4 regions of the Paenibacillus lacisediminis genome follow, and region 1 is predicted to be linked to each of the others. Evidence: riboswitches for the same ligand, from Rfam matches in the RefSeq annotation. Region 1 holds a riboswitch; each other region holds the start of a gene.

Region 1 (5,337 bases):
GCTAAGGGTTTGGTGCTTGGCCCGGCGGCAAAAGAACAGGCCTTTTCAGGCGCGTGGACAATCGGAACAAGGTAGTTCATACTAAGTAAAGAGCGTTCGATCTTGCCATTTACAGGAAAAAAGGAGAGGAACAAGATGAATGAAAAAACGCAGCAGCTGTTTAAACAGCTGACCGAATTTCCGGCAGCTCCCGGGTTTGAGCGGGAGCTGCGCGCTTTCGTTAAGGATAAAATATCCCTTTATACAGAGGAGTTCGTTCAGGACCGGCTTGGCAGTTTGTTTGGGGTTCTGCGCGGCGATGAGCAGGGTCCGCGGGTTATGGTCGCCGGGCATTTTGACGAGGTAGGTTTCATCACTACCGGCATCAGCGATAACGGGATGGTGTATTTTCAACCGCTCGGGGGTTGGTGGAGCCAGGCGGTATTGGCGCAGCGCCTGCAGATCATTACGCCGAAAGGGAAAATCGTCGGCGTGGTCGGATCGACGCCTCCCCACCTGCTGGATGAAGCCCAGCGCAGCAAGCCGGTCGACTTAAAATCGATGTACCTGGATATCGGTGCCGACAGCCGCGAGGAAGCGGAAGCAGCCGGCGTGCAAATCGGGCAGCAAATTTTGCCGATTTGCGAATTTATGCCGCTCGTCAACCCGAAAAAAATCATGGCCAAGGCCTGGGATAACCGGTACGGCGTCGGTCTGGCGATCGAGCTGTTGGAAGCTTTGCATGGGGAAAAACTGCCCAACGTGTTGTACTGCGGAGCCAATGTACAGGAGGAGCTGGGCACGCGGGGAGCCCGCACGGCGGCCAATCTGATCCAGCCGGACATCTTTTTTGCGCTGGACGCCAGCGCGGCAGGCGATATGACCGGCGACAAACGCGCCTTCGGCAAGCTGGGCGAAGGCGCGCTGCTGCGGGTATTCGACCCGACGATGCTGACGCACCGGGGGCTGGTGGAATACATCCGGGACACGGCGGACACGCACCGCATCAAATACCAATATTTTGTGTCTACGGGCGGAACCGACGCCGGCCCGGTACATTTGAGCGGCATCGGCGTGCCTTCGGGCGTGATCGGCATCTGCTCGCGGTACATCCACACCTCGTCGTCCATCATCCATACCGACGACTACGCGGCCGCCAAGGAGCTGCTGATCCGGCTGGTCAAAGGGCTTGACCGCACTACGCTGGCCACCATCCTGGAACAGAGCTAGTAGAACGGTCGAAGCGCTGCTTTACCTAACGCTTGGCTGGCAGGCGAACTTCTTGTTTGACTTGACCATCCGTCCGGCGAGCTTTATTTTCGCTTAATCAAGCCGATGAGCTCCCCGCCGCATCCTAACGGACCGGAGTGCCGCTATTTCGGCAAAATCGCGGGCTTTTTGAACTTAACGGACACCAGAGACCTTATTGGGCATATAAAGGCGCTTTTTTAGTCATTTTCGCGCAAATAAGAGCTCTCTGGTCCGTTAGAAATTGAAACTCCGCTTTTCAGGGCAAATAAGGTCGCTCAGGTCCGTTAGCCGCTACGGGGTTGCGGTGGGTTCACGGTTGCGGTGGTTCTACGTCAGAGGACAACCAGCCGTATATGGCAGGTCAGCTATCAATGCTTCGAATCTAAAAATGGGATATATAGTTCTTTTATCCCATCAATCCCATATTTTCCCTCCACATCTAGAACCATGGACACCCACCTCTAGTCCCCTATTTTTGAAAATTTTTTGAATTTACCGAAAAATTTTATGAAAAATCAAGACCTGCCCTCCGATATAAGTATTATATTCCTAAATTTGTGGGAGCGCCGCGACCTCAATCTCCCATCATTCACAAACAAATACAAGGAATAAGATGTAAATCGCAAACCTGTCCGAAAGGCAGGGACGCAAAGCCACGGGTCTAAAATTCTTAACGGAATCATGACCGCCGGGATGCCAACCTTATGCTGAACCTTGGGCTTGTTGGCCGCCGGACTTTCTTCGCGAAAGTTCTTTTTTTTGGCTTCATTTGGGCTTTGGGGCTGGTTACATCGTCGCGGCAAGTTACGGGCAAGGAGGGGACCTGCTTCCAAAAAGTAAAAACGGCGAAACACGGAAAACGGCAGCTGCTAAGGGAAATAGAGTGACGGCAAAGGAGTAAGTAACTTGAAATTATCACATTTCGGTAAAGGCTTAGCCCGCAAATTGTTGTTGCTGGTTGCCGGACCGCTTGCGGTGCTGGCGATCGTGCTCGTTCTGGTCTTCTATCTGCTTGGGCTGATGAACGGCTGGAGCGCCGTGCTGATGATGGTTCTGTTTGCCTTGATAAGCGCGGGGGAAGCCGTGCTGATTGCCCGCCTGCTCGACAAATCGGTCCAAAAAATGGCCGAGCGGACCAAAGCTATGGCAGAAGGCAATTTAGCTTTTGACGGCGACGTGCAGATGACGGACGAGTTCGGCGAGCTGGCCGGCCACCTGAAGCTTATCGGCGTCCAATTAAGGGAAGCGGCCGGGCATATGCAGGATATGTCGGCCAAGGTAGCCGATACGTCGCGGAATTTAACGGGCAATATGGAGTTTTGCAACGACCTTGTTGTAGGGGTGACGGAATCAATCAAAATGATTTCCGAAGGAAGCGAGCAGCTTGTCGAAAGCGCGCGGAACAACCACCTGATGCTGGAAGAAGTCGGAAAAGGCATGGAGCACATCGCCCTGTCATCGCAAGGGGTCGCGGAGGAAGCGACTGAGGCCGCGGCTCAGGCGAATGCGGGCAATGAAGGCATCGACCGCCTGGTTGACCAAATGAGCAAAATTTACGAAACCACGGTCGCTTCGTCGGAAACCGTAAACCAACTCGGCGAGCGAACGGAGGAAATCGACAAAGTCACTCTGCTGATCTCGGAAATCTCCAGCCAAATCAATCTGCTGGCGCTCAACGCGGCTATCGAGGCCGCAAGAGCGGGCGAATACGGCAGAGGATTCGCGGTGGTTGCAGGCGAAATCCGCAAGCTTGCCGAGCAGTCAGCGGCATCGGCCAAGGATATCGCCGAGATGGCCGGACATATCCGAACAGGCTCCGATCAATCGATCGAAGCGATGAAACGGGTCATGACCGAGGTCGAGACCGGAAGCATCCTCGTTACCTCTGCCGGCGACTCCTTCCAGCAAATCGTGCATTTGGCCGAGCAAGTGTCCACCCGAGTTCAGGAGGTTTCCGCGGTTACGCAGCAGATCAGCGCAAGCACGGAACAAATCATGGACTCCGTAAAACAAACGCTCGAGATTACCGAGGTCAATCTGGCCGGGACCAAAGAGATCATGGCTTGCTCGGAAGAACAGTTGACCGCCATGGAAGAAACGCTCGAATCTTCCAAGCAGCTTGAGACGGAAGCGGATAAACTGAAGTCCCTATTAAACAGATATTCAATCTAGCGGCGAGGAGGATGGGCATGGAGCGATTAGCTTTGCTGTTTGATGCGCTGGAGCGCCTGACCGGCGTGGCCGATATCGCCTATCACGAAATCAGGGAAGGCCGCTTGAATCCGGTGTTGAAAACGAAAACGGATCACCTTGGCGTAGAGCGCTGGAAAAGCGTACATGCGCAAAATCCGGTCTATATCGAACATGACCGTCTGCTTCGCGAACTGCTGGCCCATCCTGAAACGGCGGTGGTCCAGGACGTCAAAAATGATCCTCGATCGGCGGATGAGTTTTTCCTGTTCGGGATCGACAGCATCATGGTTATTCCCGTCATGCAGGATGGAGCGGTACAAGGCATTGTCGTCGTCGCCTCGATAGGCAAGCTGCACTTTTTCTCCGCGGAGGAGATCGAACGTGCGGAAGCACTGGTGAACGAATACAGAGATGCGTTTCAACTCTAGGACAAGGAGACATCCGGAATATGAACATAGCCGAAGCCATACTCAAGTATTTGAAGGAAACCGGAGTGGATTATATTTTTGGGATTCCGGCAGGAATCATCGGTCCGATTTATGATGCGTTGATCGATGTCGATATGAAGCCGATCATTACGAAAAACGAAGCCGGTGCGGCTTATATGGCGGCGAGGTATGCCAGCTCCTCCGGGAAGCTGGCCGTTTGCGCCGGCGCCGGGGCGGTAGGCGTAGCGAATATGATGAACGGGATCGCCGACGCCATGCGGGCCAAGGCTCCCCTGCTCGTAATTACCGGCTACGTGAACCGGTGGCAAATCGGTAAAGGAGCCATCCAGGAGATGGATGCCCAGGATATCGTCAGACCGATCACCAAATACAGCAACACGGTCATGAACGAAGCGGAAGTCATGGCCGAGCTGGACAAGGCGGTAAGGATCGCCCTTACACCTCCTTTCGGGCCGGTACATATTTCCGTGCCTATCGATATACAGCGGATGGATGCGCCCCTTAGCCTTCCCGCCGCCCCGAATCCCGCGCTGCTTCAGCAAATTCCGTTCGATCCGGCGGAGCTGGACCGGGCGGCCGCCCTGCTGAACGAAGCGGAGCGTGGGCTAATTATGGTCGGACGCGGCGGGCGGAACGCTGCCGAAGAGATTATGCGCCTTAGCGAGCGGCTGCAGTGGCCGATCATTACGACGCCGTCGGCGAAAGGAATCATTCCCGCGGAATTTCCCCTTAACCTGGGGAACTACGGATTTTCCAGCACCGACGCGGCGTTCGAACACGTCAATGCTTCCCCGGCTTCGTGCCTGCTCATCTTGGGAACCAGCCTTGGCGAAGCCTCTACCTGCAACTTTAACGAAGCGCTGGTGGCCGGACGGAAAGTGATTCATATCGACCGCGATGGCAAAGAGCTTGGGAAGGTCTTCAAAACCGATGCGGCGGTAGTCGCCGATCTCAAGGACGCGGTTCCCTATCTTCTCCGGCACGTTCAGCCGTCGCCAGGGGCGTTCAAGAAGCCGCTGCCGCTTAATGAACCTTATGAACTCAATCATACGGGGTTGTCGCTGCGGCTGTTCCTGGAGAAGCTGTCCAAGGTGATGCCGCAGGATACGCGTTATGTGTGCGATATCGGAGAATTCACCAACTTCGCGCTAAAATATTTGGAAGTTCCCGCGGGCGGGGACTTTGAAATCAATTTGAACTATGGGGCGATGGGCTCGGCGATGGCTGGCGGGCCTGGGCTGCAACTGGCCGATCCGGGCCGTCCGGTGGCCGTGATCGCCGGAGACGGTTCATTTTTCATGAACGGTTCCGAAATGCTTACGGCCAAAGAGTACAAGCTGCCTATCACCTACATCATCATCAATAACGCCATGCTTTCCTATGTCGAACGCGGGCAAAAATTTCTGTACAACCGCACGATGCCGGACTATAAGCAGGAGCGGATTTCCATCGCCGACATGATGCG
Region 2 (5,337 bases), on a different contig from region 1:
TGTAATCCGGGTTGACCGGCACGTTGCGGTACAAGGCCCCGAAAAAATACCGGGTAAGCAAAAATACGGCCGCCGTAAGGCTGTATAAATAAAGGAGGATATTGTATTTGAAATAGATGATGCTTTCGACGCGCATCAGCAAAATGATCGTCATCGCGACGAACAGCAATCCGCTCGCCGTATAAACGGAGTAACCCCAGCGCCTTTTCTGAAAGTAATTGTAAAGACTGCTTTCAAAAGCAAGCGCGGCCATCGGTTTCTCCCCGTCCGGCGTTTCACGGGTAAACCGGCGGATGACCGTCGCTTTTATTTTTACCCTAGACTCAAAACCCTCCGGCATCGTCCCCGGCGGAATGTTGAAGCGCAGCTCGAACACGTCGCCCTCTCGGCACGTTTCGGCATCGCCTGGCTCCAGCTCCACCAAAATCCCCGTTGAAGAAATATCCGCGGCCATTCCGCGTATCCCGGACTTTGCGCCCGCTTTCTTCCCCGCTTTTTTACCGTCCCCCTGGGGGAACAAGGTAACGGGGAAATCGGCCTCATAACGCAGGCTGAGCAGACGGGGCAGCTTACTGTCGGCAGCGGTACCGTCCACCTCGTCATTTAACCGGAATCCGCCTCTGCGGTCCAACGCCTTGCGGATATTCTCCGGGTCTGGGACATGGGCAAGTAATCGCCGGTCTGCCTTGGGCGTGGAGAGCACTTCAACCGGCTGTTTTTGTTGGTTCTTTTTTCTCAAGTTCATTGCCCCTTAACGTATAAGATCGGGCCTTTAAAGGCTCCAGTAGTGGTAGCCCGCCGCTTCAAAATCGCCTTTAGCAAAAACCGCCTTAACATCGACAAACACTTTGCTCTTGTCCGCCCCGAACAACTGGTCGTAATCCTCCCGGCTCATGCCGAGGAATTCGCTGTGAGGCACAGCCAGTACCACCACGTTCAAATCCCGCAAATCGGACAAATTTGCCAGCTCCAGTCCGTGCTCTTCATACACAAGCTGCGGGTCCACCCACGGATCATAGACAAGCGGCTGGATATCATATTCCTGCAATTCCTCGATAATATCCGTAACCTTCGTATTGCGAAAGTCAGGGCAGTCCTCCTTATAAGCCAGGCCCAGAATGCCTACTTTCACATCCGATAAATCTTTCCGCAGGCGCATCAGCAGCTTCACGATGCTGCGGGCGACATACTTGCCCATCCCGTCGTTGATGCGCCGTCCCGCGGAAATGATTTTCGAGTGATACCCCGCATCTTCTGCTTTATACGTTAAATAGTAAGGATCAATGCTAATGCAGTGACCGCCGACCAGCCCCGGGGTGAATTTGAGGAAATTCCATTTGGTTCCCGCCGCGGCCAACACCGCTTTCGTGTCGATCTCCATCCGGTGAAACAGCATGGAAAGTTCGTTCATAAAGGCGATGTTGATGTCGCGTTGGGCGTTTTCAATCACTTTGGCCGCCTCGGCCACACGGATGCTCTCGGCCCGGTAAACTCCCGCCTCGATCACTAGCTCGTAAACCTTCGCCACAAGGCCAAGCGTCTGCTCGTCCATGCCGGAAACGATTTTCACGATGTTCTCGAGCCGGTGAACCTGATCGCCCGGATTGATCCGTTCGGGGGAATAGCCGACTTTAAAGTCAATCCCGTATGTAAGCCCCGACTCCGCCTCAAGGATCGGTACGCACACTTCCTCGGTGACGCCGGGATAAACCGTTGACTCGTATACGACCACCGAGCCGGGGCGCAAATGTTTGCCGACCATGGCACTGGCGTTCTTGACGTAAGTGAGGTCCGGCACTTTATCATTTTGAACCGGGGTAGGTACGGCCAGAATGTAAAACGATGCCTCCCCCAGCCTTGTCTCATCCGCAGTGAAGTCAATCCCGCTCGCCCCAATCGCCTGGGCTCCCACATCGCCAGTGGGATCTTTTCCCGCCTGGTAATCGGCTATTTTCCGAGGATTCAAGTCAAATCCGATCACGTTTGCTTTCCGGGCAAATGCGACCGCCAGCGGCAAGCCGACATACCCTAGTCCAACGACAGCCAGCTTGGCCGTCCGCTTCGCAATGTTTGTGTATAACTGATCCAAATCCATAAGTTCAACTCCGTTCATTTCCCCTTGAGTATTCATAGATGCTAAGTAAGCGTCCGTTCTTTATTTCATCCCGTACAGCTCGTCCAGAAGCACAAAGGAATAACCCCGCCGCTTCAACTGGTCGATCACTTCCGGCAAAGCCTCCAGTGTATGGATACCGTCAAGCATATGCAGCAAAATAACGCTGCCGTTGGTCGTCTGATGCAGCACCCCGTTTAAAATGTACTGAGCGTCATGGTCGGAATTCCAGTCCAGGGTAGTCACATCGTACAAAGCGATCGTCTTATACCCCGTGGCCGCGATCACCTTGGCCGTTTCTTTGTTGATCTCCCCGGTTGGAGGTCTGAACAACATCGCCGGCTGCTGTTGAATCGCCTCGGTGATGACGCGGTGCGCCTTGACCACTTCCTCCTGCAGCTCATCGGGCGGTATTTGCGTAATTACGGGATGAGTGTAGGTATGATTGGCGACAAGATGGCCTTCTTCAACAATCGCTCGAGCCAGGTTCGGGTTGTTCTCCACGCCGTTCGCCCGCAGAAAAAAGGTCGCTTTAACGTCATGATCCGACAGAACTTTCAACAGACGGGTGACGGTCAAATCACTGCCCCAATCGTCAAAGGTCAGGGCAACGACCTTTTTGCCGTGCGAGTTCCATTTGGCGATATCTTTGGCGTTATAAATCAGATTATAGTCCGCCTGCTTGTAATCGGGGTTGATCCGGGCGGCATCGTATCCCGAAATCTGCTCCAGCGGCTTCCGCTCCCCTCCGTCTTGCACCAGCTTTGCGAGCGGCACCAGCTTATAGCTCACTTCGTTCGCCGCATCCGCAATATAGGAAATGGAGGATACCACCTCGGGATTCACGTCCGTATTTAGCGCAATAATGCCGCCGCGGCTAATGTACTTCCGTATGTAATCGCCGATTTCCTTGGCGCTTTGCATGTCGCTGTCTTTCGGGTTAATGTTGTAGGAAACGACAGCCTGCAGTCCGGTTTGCGCCGCCACCAGGCGGACATCGTCGCTTATGCGGGCCCCCCGGGTCCGGACAAACTGCGGCGTCTTACCTGTAGCGTCAGCAATCAATCCGTTGGTACGGTTGATTTCTTTATAGATTTCTTCATAGCTTAAGGTCGTTAAGTCGGCGCGCGTCAACGTATTGTTTTCCACCTCGTGACCACGGCTGACCAATTCCTTGACGAGATCAGGCTCCTCGGCCACCCGCATGCCCGGGACAAAAAACGTCGCCTTGATTTGGTACTTGTCCAGCTCATCCAGCAAACGCATGATCGTCTCGCGATCGCCCAACCCGTCAAACGTTAGGGAAAGTTCTTTTTTGGCTGTGTATACAAAAGACAAAGCTTTGCTCGGTTCTCCGGTATACCGGGTAATTGGCTGCTGCTGTGATGAAACGGTCTGAACACCGGAAAGGGAAGAAGTCCCATCCCCGTTGTCCGCCTGCGGATTGGCCCGGCTGCAGCCGGCCACCCAAAACGCAAGCAGGGCTATGGCGATACCGATCCGTACGGCACGGGCCCCTTGTCCTCCAAGCGATATCATGAGTTCACCTTCTTCTTGAAAGTTAATTTTTACCAATCAAAACACTGAAAATAAAAAAACCGCCATTCCTGCATGGCGGCCGGACAATCATAGCGCTGCTTGCACGCTTTAGACTCCAAACTTTGCGTCCTATCCTTTCGAATAGTTTGCCTTTAACTTCGTTTCATTTAATTATTTAAATTTATTATAATCGACTCCCGCTGGAAATCAATCCATTGTTTATGAAAAAAAGCGGATTCACAAAAAAATATTCGGGATTTTAGCCCCAGCTCCTTCCATGTCCAATTTCCTAAAAATAGAGCTAAAAAACAAGGGTGCCTGCTCCTTTCGGAGCGGACACCCTTGTTGGCCGAGATAATCCCGTTATTCGGTACCAAGGAAAATGTAGCGGGCCAGTACAAGAACCACCAGCACCCACATCAGCCAATGAATTTTGACTTTGTTTTTGCTGAACAGATTGTTGAATCCGCCCAGAATGACATAAGAGACTAAACCGGCGGCGATCCCGTTGGCGATGCTTCCGGTAAAAGGCATCAATACGATCGTCAAAAACGCCGGGAATGCATGCAAGAACTCATCCCACTCGATCGATTTGACCTGGCCGATCATCAGCACGCCGACGATAATCAGCGCCGGAGCCGTTGCCGCACTGGGCACAACACCGGCTAGCGGAGCGATGAACAGCGCCAGGAGGAACAAAATCCCCGTCGTTACCGAAGTGAGCCCGGTGCGTCCGCCTTCGGCCACACCAGCGGTGCTCTCTACATAGGAAGTGATCGTGCTGGTGCCAAGAAACGCGCCCGCGCTGACGCCAACCGCATCCACCAGCATCGCCTTGCCGATTTTTTTCTCGCCTTCTTCTTTGTTTTTCATCAAGCCGGCGCGGGTGGCCGTGCCGACCAAAGTGCCGAACGTATCAAACAATTCAACGAACGTGAATACAAAAACAATTTCAAACAGTCCCAGATGCAAAGCCGCGCCCAAATCGAGCTGGCCTACCGCAAGGTTGTCGAAAGCGGGCAGCCAGCTGGCGCCGGAAAGTCCGGAAACGTTGGTGACGCCCATCGGAATGCCGATTATGGTCGTGGCGATAATCCCGATCAACAGCGCTCCTTTGACCCGCAGCGACATCAAAATGGCAATCAAAATCAAGCCGATCAACGTTAATTGGACATCGGGGCTATGGACGAAATCGCCCAGCGTGAAGTTGATGCTGCTGCCGGGAACCGTGGCGGACGTGTCCGTTACCCCCGACAGATTGGCGCCGATCAGGTTGCTCATCTTCAAACCGAGGCTGGCCACAAACAGGCCGATGCCAACCGTGATGGCCGCCTTAATGCTCTGCGGCACGGCGACCAGCAGCAGCTGGCGCACCTTCGTCACCGTCAGAATCAGAAAAATGATACCGGAAATAAATACCGCGCCAAGCGCCGCCTGCCAAGTGATAGCCCCACCCGAGCTAAGCACCACGGTCATGAAGTAGGCGTTCAGCCCCATGCCCGGTGCCAGCGCGATCGGGATGTTGACGAACAATCCCATAAGAATCGTGATCAGCCCGGCACCAACCGTGGTGGCGAAAAATACCCCATCCACCGGAATGCCTGCTCCGCCGGGTCCCAAAAAGATCGTGTTCACAAACAAGATGTACGCCATCGTCATAAACGTGGTGATCCCTGCTATAATCT
Region 3 (5,337 bases), on a different contig from region 1:
TCATCTGGCTGCTGAAGCCGTCCGGTCGCAGCATCTGGCGGAGGCTAGTATAGAGGGACGGCATATCGGGGAAGCGGCGATCACATCACGTCATCTCGCGCCCGCAGTGATCGAGAGTGCGCACCTATCGGACGAATTACGCAGAAGCGGGCTGCTGCCGGAAAAAGGAATCGACGGGGAGGATATTCATCCGCTGTCGATAGGCCGGGCACAGCTTCAGTCCGGAGCCGTGGACGGCGAGGTGCTGGCCGAGGAGTCGGTTGGCGGCGAGCACCTGCGGCAGGGAGCGGTGCAAGGCGGGCATCTCGCCGCCGAGTCGGTGCGGAGCACTCACTTAGCCCCTGAGTCCATCGAGGCGCAGCATTTGGCGAAAGAGAGCGTAGAAAGCCGGCATATCGAAGAAGCGGCGATCGCCTCGCGCCATATCGGCCCTGAGTCGATCGATATCTGGCATTTGTCGGCCGAACTGCAGCGGAATGGGCTGCTGCCGGCAGACGGTATCGGAGAAGAGGATATTCACCCCTTATCGATAGGCCGGGCGCATCTTCAGTTCGGAGCCGTGGACGGCGAGGTGCTGGCCGAGGAGTCGGTTGGCGGCGAGCATTTGCAGCAGGGAGCGGTGCAAAGCGGGCATCTCGCCGCCGAGTCGGTGCAGAGCGCCCATCTGGCTGCTGAGGCCGTACAGGCGCAGAATTTGGCGAAGGAGAGCGTAGAAGGGCGGCATATTGAGGAAGCGGCGATCGAATCTCGCCATATCAGCCCCGAGTCGATCGATGTTTGGCATTTTTCGGCTGAATTGCAGCGCAGCGGGCTGTTGCCGGAAGACGGAATCGAGGGTAAGGATATTCATCCGCTGTCGATAGGCCGGTCGCATCTTCAGCCCGGAGCCGTGGACGGCGAGGTGCTGACCGGGGGGGCGGTTGGCGGCGAGCATCTGCGGCGGGGAGCGGTACAAAGCTGGCATCTCGCCACGGAATCGGTGCAGAGCGCCCATCTGGCCCCTGAGTCCGTCCGGTCGCAGCATCTGGCAGAGGCCAGTATAGAGGGGCGGCATATTGAGGAGGCGGCGATCGCCTCGCGCCACCTTGCCGAGGAGTCGGTGCAGGGCGCTCATCTGGCCGCTGAAGCCGTCCGGTCGCAGCATCTGGCGGAGGCTAGCGTAGAGGGGCGGCATATCGGGGAAGCGGCGATCGCCTCGCGTCATCTTGCGCCCGCAGTGATCGAGAGTGCGCACCTGTCGGCCGAATTACGCAGAAACGGGCTGCTGCCGGACAAAGGGATCGACGGGGAGGATATTCACCCCTTATCGATAGACCGGTCGCATCTTCAGTCCGGAGCCGTGGACGGCGACGTGCTGGCCGAGGAGTCGGTTGGCGGCGAGCATCTGCAGCAGGGAGCGGTGCAAAGCGGGCATCTCACCGCCGAGTCGGTGCGGAGCGCCCATCTGGCCGCAGAGGCCGTACAGGCGCAGCATCTGGCGAAAGAGAGCGTAGAAGGGCGGCATATCGAGGAAGCGGCGATCGCATCTCGCCACCTTGCCGCCGAGTCGGTGCGGAGCGCCCATCTGGCCGCAGAGGCCGTACAGGCGCAGCATCTGGCGAAAGAGAGCGTGGAAGGGCGGCATATCGAGGAAGCGGCGATCGCCTCGCGCCACATCGGCCCCGAGTCGATCGATGTCCGGCATCTGTCGGCCGAACTGCAGCGAAATGGGTTGCTGCCGGAAAAAGGAATCGACGGGGAGGATATTCACCCGCTGTCGATAGGCCGGGAGCATCTTCAGCCCGGAGTCGTGGACGGCGAGGTGCTGGCCGAGGAGTCGGTTGGCGGCGAGCATCTGCAGCAGGGAGCGGTGCAAAGCGGGCATCTCGCCGCCGAGTCGGTGCAGAGCGCCCATCTGGCCGCTGAGGCCGTACAGGCGCAGCATCTGGCGAAAAAGAGCGTAGAAGGGCGGCATATCGAGGAAGCGGCGATCGCCTCGCGTCACATCGGCCCCGAGTCGATCGATGTCTGGCATTTGTCGGCTGAATTGCAGCGCAGCGGGCTGCTGCCGGAAGACGGAATCGAGGGTAAGGATATTCACCCGTTGTCGATAGGCCGGGAGCATCTTCAGGCCGGAGCTGTGGATGGCGAGGTGCTGGCCGGGGGTGCGGTTGGCGGTGAGCATCTGCGGCGTGGAGCAGTGCAAGGCGGGCATCTCGCCGCCGAGTCGGTGCAGAGCACTCATTTGGCCCCCGAGTCCATCCAGGCGCTGCATCTGGCAAAGGAGAGCGTAGAAGGCCGGCATATCGAAGAAGCGGCGATCGCCTCGCGCCACATCAGCCCCGAGTCGATCGATGTCCGGCATCTGTCGGCCGAACTGCAGCGAAATGGGTTGCTGCCGGAAAAAGGAATCGACGGGGAGGATATTCACCCGCTGTCGATAGGCCGGTCGCATCTTCAGCCCGGAGCTGTGGACGACGAGGTGCTGGCCGAGGGAGCGGTCGGCGGCGAGCATCTGCAGCGGGAAGCGGTGCAAAGCGGGCATCTCGCCCCCGAGTCAGTGCAGAGCACTCATTTGGCCCCCGAGTCCGTCCGGGCGCTGCATCTGGCGAAGGAGAGCGTAGAAGGGCGGCATATCGAGGAAGCGGCGATCACATCCCGCCACATCGGCCCCGAGTCGATTGATGTTTGGCATTTGTCGGCAGAATTGCAGCGCAGCGGGCTGCTGCCGGAAAAAGGGATCGACGGGGAGGACATTCAGCCATTATCGATAGATCGGGTACATCTTCAGGCCGGTGTTGTGGACGCCGACATTCTGGCCGAGGAGTCCGTCGGCAGCGAACATCTGCAGCGGGGAGCGGTGCAAGGCGGGCATCTTGCCAACGCGGCAGTCGGCAGCGCACAGCTTGCAGATGAAGCGGTTGCCTCGCGCCACCTGAAAACCGGTGCGGTTGGTGCAGAGCACCTTGCCTTTACTCCGGTTCAGACGCTGCTGGACCAGCCGGCCAAACAGCAGTTTGGAATGTCAGCGTTTTTGTTGCCGCGCGATGAGGTCGAAACGCAAATTACGGTTGAATTTGAAGAACCGTTTGCCAGTCCCAACTTTGTTATCGTCGCGATGACGAACCATTCGGCTTTTTACGCCACGTTAAGCGAACAAACGCAGGATTCGGCCGTCATCACGATTTCCAGGCTGAAGGAAAGCCATATTCACTATGGCTTCGTCATGTGGATTGCCATCGGAAGCACGCTTTAGCGACTAGAAAAGATAAGGTTGAAACAGGGCCGCCGAACAAAACTCGGCGGCTTTTGCCGTGACTGCCGGGCGGGGATTCATCCCTGCCGGTGCCCGGAACTGCGTCGAATTACCCAAGGGATAGCCGTGATTCCGGCTCGGAAACCGCTGCATACTTCGTCGGTCAATCGGGCTTGCTCACGGCTCAAACCGGCTGTTTTTTTAGTATTTACACAATCTGCTCAGGCGTGTTAGTATGAAACCAACTAAAAAATAGCAAAGACTAGAAGGGCAAACTTGCCGAAAGACAAGGACGCAAAGCCACGGGCCTAAAGTACCAGTAACAGCTACGGCAGCCGGGTTTCTATAGTTAGATAGGCGTCCTCTCTTTCTTCGGGTTCTCTTTCTTCGCTAGAAGGTTTATGAAGAAGGAGTTTTTTTATGCCCGGAATTTGTCGAAAAAACATAAACAGTGTCGAATTATGCAAAACGGGGAGATAGTTTATGGCAGAACAAGAGAATAGCGATCCGTTATTAGAGGTCTATCTTCACGAAAATTCGCAGCTGCTCGAGCAGTTGGAACAGATCATCCTGGAATGCGAAGAGCTTAACGCTTTTCCGTCCGCCGCCATCCACGACATTTTCCGCATTATGCACACGATCAAAGGCTCCTCTACGATGATGAATTTCGATAACATCGCGGCTTTGTCGCACATCATGGAAGATCTGTTTGCGTTTATCCGCGAACATCAGCCCCGTTTGGCCGATTGCACGGCATTGTCCGAGCTGGTGCTGCAGGGGGGCGATTTCATTAAGCTTGAGCTGTATAAGATCAGGCAGGGCGATTCCCCCGACGGGGACGCATCTTCGCTCAAAAGCAGCATTACCGGATATTTGGAGGAACTCAAAGCCGCACAGGATGCCGGGCCGGCTGTTTCCCCTCTTGAAGACCTCGAGACTGGCAAACGTCAGGACGCTGAGGTTTCCGCCCCCGACGCTCATTTAAAAGCCGTTCTTTATTTCGATGACGATTACAACATGGAAAATGTTCGGGCATATCAAGTCGTTCACAGCCTGCAGGAAATGACCGAGCATTTCGCCTACTGGCCCGAGGACATTGCCGAAAATCCGGAAACAGCCTCGCTTATTAGAGAGCAGGGCTTCCAAATCCTGTTCCGGAACGGCGAATCTGCGGACACGGTAGCTTCTTACCTGTCGCAGGCGCCATCCTTAAAGCATTTGGAAATTATCGATTTGCCGGAACAAAGCCGGGCCGAGCCGGAGGCTGAGACGGCCGCCGCGGCAGAGACGCTCCGGCCGATACCTGAAGCGGAAGCACGTACAGGAGAGTCTACGGCGGCACTTTCTCCAAAGCACGAAGCAGCGCTTTCTACAGATCCTGCGCCAGCCTCCCCTTCCGAGCCGGGCGCCGCCGCCCCCTCCCCGGTGCCGGGAGCGGCTGCCCGCACTCCGCAGCCGCCGGAGGCCAAAATGCAGGATAACGCCAGAGCTAATGCCTCGCAGCACTCCAGCTTCATCAGCGTGAATTTGGCCAAGCTCGACGAGTTGATGGACCTGGTCGGCGAACTCGTCATCGCCGAATCGATGGTCACGCAAAACCCGGAATTGGCCGGACTGGAGCTTGAACAGTTTCAGAAGGCCGCCCGGCATTTACGGAAGATCACCGGCGAAATCCAGGACAAGGTCATGTCGATTCGCATGGTACCGCTGGTTAATACGTTTCAAAAGATGAACCGCATCGTACGGGATATGTGCAAAAAACAGGATAAGTCGGTCCGGCTGGAGCTGCTTGGCGAGGATACGGAAGTGGACAAAAACATCATCGAGCATATCTCCGATCCGATCATGCACCTTGTGCGAAACGCGATAGACCACGGTATCGAGACTCCAGGGGAACGCATAAAGGCTGGCAAGGAGGAATCCGCGACGCTGACCCTTGAAGCGAAAAACGTCGGGAGTGAGGTGTTCATCATCGTACGCGACGACGGCCGGGGGCTGAACAAAGCGAAAATTTTGCAGCGCGCCCGCGAGCGGCAAATGCTGTTCAAGGACGAGTCGGAGATGAGCGATCGCGAGATTTACAATTTGATCTTTCTGCCCGG
Region 4 (5,337 bases), on a different contig from region 1:
TGATATAGGCCAAATCCTCCGGCTTGTTGACCGGCTGCGGATTGGCGGCGCTATCGGCTCCTCCGTCCTGACCTCCATATCCGGCGCTGGCCCCGTCCAAATTCACGCTCTGCCCCCGATAGGCGCTAAGCTTGTCCCGCAGATGCTGAGGGGTCAGCAAAATCGAAGCCCCGCTGTCCTCCAACATGTACTGAATCCGTTCCTCCGGGTAATTCGGGTCTATCGGCAGGTAAGCGCCCCCGGCCTTCAGCGTGCCCAAAATGCCGATGACCATGTCCATGGAGCGCTCCGCCATGATGGCGACGATATCGTCCGGCTTCACGCCCCGCTCCCGGAGCGCTTTCGCCAGCCGGTTCGCCCGTTCGTTCAGTTCCCGGTAGGTCAGGGTTTGCCCGCCGAAGACTAGGGCCGGATGATCAGACCTTTGTTCCGCCCGTTTTTCAAACAGCCCGTGGATCGTTTGCTCCTTCGCGTATTCCGTCTCCGTGCGGTTGAAATCGCCAAGCAGCACCCGGCGTTCTTGCTCCGGCACGATTTCAATTTGCGAAATAAGAGCATCACTTTGGTCCAACGCCTGAGCAAATAAATATTCAAAGTGGCGAATGACGTTCTCAATGGGGATGAATTTCTCAAAAGCCTGTATCCGATAGTCAAAATTTACGGTTACGTCGGCTTCACCTTCCTGCCCCCATATCAGCAGGGTAAGCGCATTCCGTTCATGATGATGCGTCATGCTTACACTCCGGGTTGCCGTCCCGGTAAAGGTTTTTCTCATTTCCTGTTCTTCGAAAGAAAGCGAGATATCAAACAGATTGCCTTTCTCACGGTTATTTTCGTAAACGGCCCTGTAGATTTCGCCGAAAGACATTTTTTGATGCCGGTAGCATTGCATAAGCTCACGTTTGATCAGCTTCATCAACTCTTTGAAGCTTACATCCTGCCCTGGGCTGATCCGCAGCGGAAGCACATTGGCGAAATGCCCAAGAGTCCGCTTATATTGCACTTTGCTCCGATTGAAAACCGGGACCCCGATCACCATTTCGTCCCGCTGGCAAACCCGGCTGAAATAAAGAAACAGGATGCCTAAAAAATAGTGAAACGATGAGCATCCTTCCGCTTTGCAAAACTCCACCATGCGCTCGTATAACGCCTTGTTTATCGTTAAAGTGCGCCGATCGCTCCAAACAGTATCGGCGTCTCCCTCGGCGTTGTTCGCCCCTTCGCTCAAGAGAGGTTCCGGAACGGTTTGGTATTTGTTCTGCCAGAACTCCCTGTCTTTGATAAAGGCCGGAGAATGCAAATAATTTTGATTATCGGCAATGAAATCGGTATAGGAATAAACTGTCCTGCTTAATTCACCGGTTCCTTGCACCAATTCGTTGTAATTGTCAATGAGTTCACTGACGAGAAGAGCAAATCCCCAGCCATCGATCACGAGATGATACACTTTCAGCAAAATAAAATATGTATTCGAGCCGCCTTTCAAAATAGCAAACTGAAAATAATCGTCTTCCGGTTGAAATGGTTTGAGAAATTCCGTTTTCATCCAATGCATGCAATAAGCGTTTGGATTTTCCTTGAGCGAAAAATCATGAACGGGAACCTCATATTTAACGTCCGGCTGAATGGTTAAAAAGGGTTCCCCTTTCTTCTCGATGACACGCGTTCTGAGAGAATCGTGTTGTCCGATCAATAGTTGCAAAGACTCCTTAATGACAGAACAATCCGGATTTCCTTTTATCTCAATATACCCGCCTAGATTATAAATCGGTTTGCCGGGGTACATACACTGTTCGAACCATATGTCTTTCTGATAGGAGCTTAACGGATACTCAGTGATACGATCCGCACTTGTTTTCATCATTCATTCCCCCTTGTCGTTTAGCATGTCAAGCTCCCGATTTTCCCGCTGAAAATAAAGAAAGCCTATCCCCGTATAAAGGCACAGGAACAGACTTAGACTCCATCTTGTTTCCTTCGGCAACCTGGCAATCATGGCTGTTATACACAACTTTAGACCCATGGCTTTGTGTCCACCACTTTCGAGGTGTTTACGATTAAACGGGAAAATAAGTAAATTGCTATTCATTTTTGAGCGTGTGCCGATTGGATACTTCTAAGCTATATTACCTACAACCCCCTCACATCCCTAAAACTATTTTCATTTCCTAAAATACCCTATTAGAACTAGTTTTACAAGTATTTTTCTACTTTTTTCTACCTTTTTCTACTTTTTTCTATTTAATCTCGGTCAAACGTACCGGAAAACTATTTTTCTCAGGTTATTTCATTTTCAGCACCTGTTTGGAAACATGACTAACCTGCTCAAGCTCACCAGCCGTCAAAGTAAACCGCATCGCCTTCGCATTTCCTAAAGCATGATGCACTTTTGATGCCCCTGGAATCGCAAATACGTTTTCTCCGTGAGCGTTAATCAACCAATTCAAGGCAATCTGCGTTGGCGATACGTCATACTGCTGAGCCAACTGGGCAAGTGTCTCAATCAGCGGTCTTGATCTTTGCAGGCCCGATTCCCTAAACGCTGCAGTCCACTTGCGCGGACCCGTGATCTCCTTGACCAGAGACGGATTTTCGTGGAATTTCCCGCTTAAGATCCCCTGCTCCAGCGGAGAGTAAGCAATGATCGCCACACCGAGCTCTTTGGCCGTATCCAGAATTCCGTTCTGTTCGATTCTCCGGTCGAGAAGACTATATTTCACCTGATTTGAAGCCAGGCGAAGACCATGCTCTCGCAGGACCTGATCGGCTTCCCGCATTTGTGCCGCGGAAAAGTTGCTGACACCCACATGCTTAATTTTTCCCACCTCGGCTAATTTAGCCATTGCCCTCATCACGGCGCCGACCGATGAAAAGGAATAAGGCGAATGCACCTGGTAAAGGTGAATCGTCCGCTGATGCAGCCGGCGGATGCGTTCATCAATCGTCGCGGGAATGCTGCTTGCGGTACGCAAGGCCGGCCACCATTTCGTAGCGATATGCGCCTGCTGCGCGAGCGGCCCGCCGAGCTCCCCGAGCGCGCCGGCCAGCAGTTCTTCAGACTGTCCCCCACCATATGCTTCGGCGGTATCAAACCAATTGATCCCGCCTTCCAAGCTGGTCTGTATGATTTGCCGCATTTCCTCCTTGCTTAGCGCCGGCCAAAATTTGCCAACCACTCCCTTTCCGTTGCTGAACTGCCAGCAGCCAAGTCCAAGCGGCGACAGCATTAAATCGGAGTTGCCCAGCTTGCGCAACCGCAGTGAATCTGTCATCGTTATCAGCCCTTCCAAAAAAAAGTTTACATTCAAATAATTTCCTGCTTGTTTAATTATATAGTAAAACCTGTTATTCCTTCCTGGTTTTACTTGACATTTGTATACTCCGAGACAACGATAGGTGCTCGCCAGCCCCCGTTCGGGACTTTTCACCCTAGAGATGGGAACCCTGCTGAGCGAACTGCGAAAAGCCGGTGCGCAACCAAGTCGCGCACCGGCTTTTCGTTTTAGAAACAATCAATCCGCCCTTTCAGGCAATCTTAATTCCAACTTGTCCAAGTCAACAATAAAACCATTCGTCTTCAAAATATCCAAACCAAGCTCCTCCTTGTTGAAATAAAGCTCAGTTAAAACTGTCTTGCATTAACGCTTAGATCGTATTTGGCCCCAGTTCTATTATAAGTGTAAATCTTCCAATCTCCGCTTAAGCCGTCGGCAGCGAGCTCTTGATAACTTACCGTTTGTTGTTTACCCGGCCCTAATTCATAATCAGATAGCAACTCGACCCCATTGCGGCTGATTTCTAAGTAAACGGATGAAGCGGAGTTGTTTTTCACCCAAACCTCCATGTTTTTACCGTATTCCGGTACGGTTGTAAACGAGCGGGTATACCCGCTGCCGCCCGATTGACGAACACCATCGATCAGAATTACATCCGTCGGATCACTTGCAACCTGATCATCCGTATCCTTAATAGCAGATGCTGACGCCACGAAAGTAAGAAACAACATAGCTGCTGTGAGAAATAATGCAGGAACTTTTAATTTTTTCATGCTCTCAATCTCCCAAGTTTTCAAAATAAGATATGTAATAAACATACTGCTCTTTATTATACAAAATTTCCTCGCACAAAATATAGTTCAATCCAGAAACCGGAGCCCATCAACACTCACCTTTTGGTAAGTTGCTGTACTAAAAGTGCATACTTACATATTTACAGCGTCCCCATTATACTCAAAAAATAAATCATCCTTAAGGAGGACAAAGCTTTGAGAACTCTTGTTATCGTAACCCATCCCAACATGGAAGAATCCGTCATCAATAAGCGATGGGCAGAAGAACTCCGCAAATCCCCGGAGAAATATACCGTACACGAATTGTATAAGGCATACCCTGACGGGAACATTGAACCGAAAAAAGAACAACAGCTCATCGAATCGCAAAATTGCCTTAGCTGTGTCCGCCGGAATCAGAAAGGAAGATTACAGTAAAGAGGGGAGATATCGTTACACCCTTGAGCAATTACTAACTCCATTTGAAACGACCTTCCTATACTGCAGCGCGGACTATCGTTCGTTTTTTGCATACTATGGCAAAGAAAATGAACCCGGCGGAAATGAGCCCGGTGCAGAAAATGTAACGCAGGTAGACGAGTTGGAAAAAAGCGCGCGCGACTACCTGAATTTCATCGATGGCCTATGAGAAAAGACCACCGGGGAAGTTCGTACCGGCGGTCTTGTTTAGAATTTTCACCCTCTATACGGGCCAGCGAAAAACATAAGGACAAAAAATGTCGCTATTTCGACGATATCATCCATTTTGAGCGCAATAGAGACATTTTATGTCGCTATTTTCCCCCATCGCCAGGGAATGCCCGCGTTCTGGGCCATTCACAGGAAAATAAGGACCAAAAATGCCGCTAATGAGGATGAACACGCCTGGCTCCGGATCATAAGTACATAAAGTTCCGCTATTTTGCAGGCCCAACCGACACGTTCGTCGTTCCAGCAGCCGGAAAGCCGTTCAAGCTGTTCTCCTCCCCCCATTCGCACATCATATTTAACAGCGGGAGGAGAGAATGACCGCGTTCGGTTAAGGAATATTCAACTTTAGGCGGCACTTGGGGAAAATCCTCGCGCTGGATCAGGCCGTCGGCCTCCATCTCTTTTAGCATAACGCTCAGCGTTTTAAAGGGAATGTTCCCGATACTTCGTTTCAGTTCGTTATGCCGCATGACCTTGTTTTCGGCCAGCCAGTACAGGATGATCATTTTATATTTACCGCCTATTACGGACAACGTGTATCCAAAGCCGGTGTCTTTTAGCGCCACGCCGGATGGAAC

What was found. Region 1 has a riboswitch for cyclic di-GMP ahead of ACLD72_RS11945 (methyl-accepting chemotaxis protein). Riboswitches for the same ligand answer to the same signal wherever they lie in the genome.
Region 2: it holds a riboswitch for cyclic di-GMP, as region 1 does, so the genes downstream of both, ACLD72_RS17905 (polysaccharide deacetylase family protein) here and ACLD72_RS11945 (methyl-accepting chemotaxis protein) in region 1, are expected to answer to the same signal.
Region 3: it holds a riboswitch for cyclic di-GMP, as region 1 does, so the genes downstream of both, ACLD72_RS18430 (chemotaxis protein CheW) here and ACLD72_RS11945 (methyl-accepting chemotaxis protein) in region 1, are expected to answer to the same signal.
Region 4: it holds a riboswitch for cyclic di-GMP, as region 1 does, so the genes downstream of both, ACLD72_RS21520 (amino acid adenylation domain-containing protein) here and ACLD72_RS11945 (methyl-accepting chemotaxis protein) in region 1, are expected to answer to the same signal.

The regions. Positions count from the first base shown of each region.
Region 1 covers NZ_JBKIAX020000005.1:167,603-172,939, reverse strand. The annotation lists gene ACLD72_RS11950 (M42 family metallopeptidase) at 136-1,209, shown strand; cyclic di-GMP riboswitch class I at 1,842-1,931, shown strand; gene ACLD72_RS11945 (methyl-accepting chemotaxis protein) at 2,137-3,402, shown strand; gene ACLD72_RS11940 (GAF domain-containing protein) at 3,420-3,851, shown strand; gene ACLD72_RS11935 (thiamine pyrophosphate-binding protein) at 3,872-5,337, shown strand, end outside.
Region 2 covers NZ_JBKIAX020000008.1:313,115-318,451, reverse strand. The annotation lists gene ACLD72_RS17915 (glycosyltransferase family 2 protein) at 1-745, opposite strand, end outside; gene ACLD72_RS17910 (nucleotide sugar dehydrogenase) at 773-2,095, opposite strand; gene ACLD72_RS17905 (polysaccharide deacetylase family protein) at 2,156-3,652, opposite strand; cyclic di-GMP riboswitch class I at 3,724-3,813, opposite strand; gene ACLD72_RS17900 (NCS2 family permease) at 4,016-5,337, opposite strand, start outside.
Region 3 covers NZ_JBKIAX020000009.1:149,925-155,261, reverse strand. The annotation lists gene ACLD72_RS18435 (WIAG-tail domain) at 1-3,235, shown strand, start outside; cyclic di-GMP riboswitch class I at 3,495-3,583, shown strand; gene ACLD72_RS18430 (chemotaxis protein CheW) at 3,719-5,337, shown strand, end outside.
Region 4 covers NZ_JBKIAX020000012.1:47,269-52,605, forward strand. The annotation lists gene ACLD72_RS21520 (amino acid adenylation domain-containing protein) at 1-1,861, opposite strand, end outside; cyclic di-GMP riboswitch class I at 1,977-2,066, opposite strand; gene ACLD72_RS21525 (aldo/keto reductase) at 2,283-3,272, opposite strand; gene ACLD72_RS21530 (hypothetical protein) at 3,623-4,048, opposite strand; partial or broken gene ACLD72_RS21535 (NAD(P)H-dependent oxidoreductase) at 4,265-4,697, shown strand; gene ACLD72_RS21540 (winged helix-turn-helix transcriptional regulator) at 4,966-5,337, opposite strand, start outside.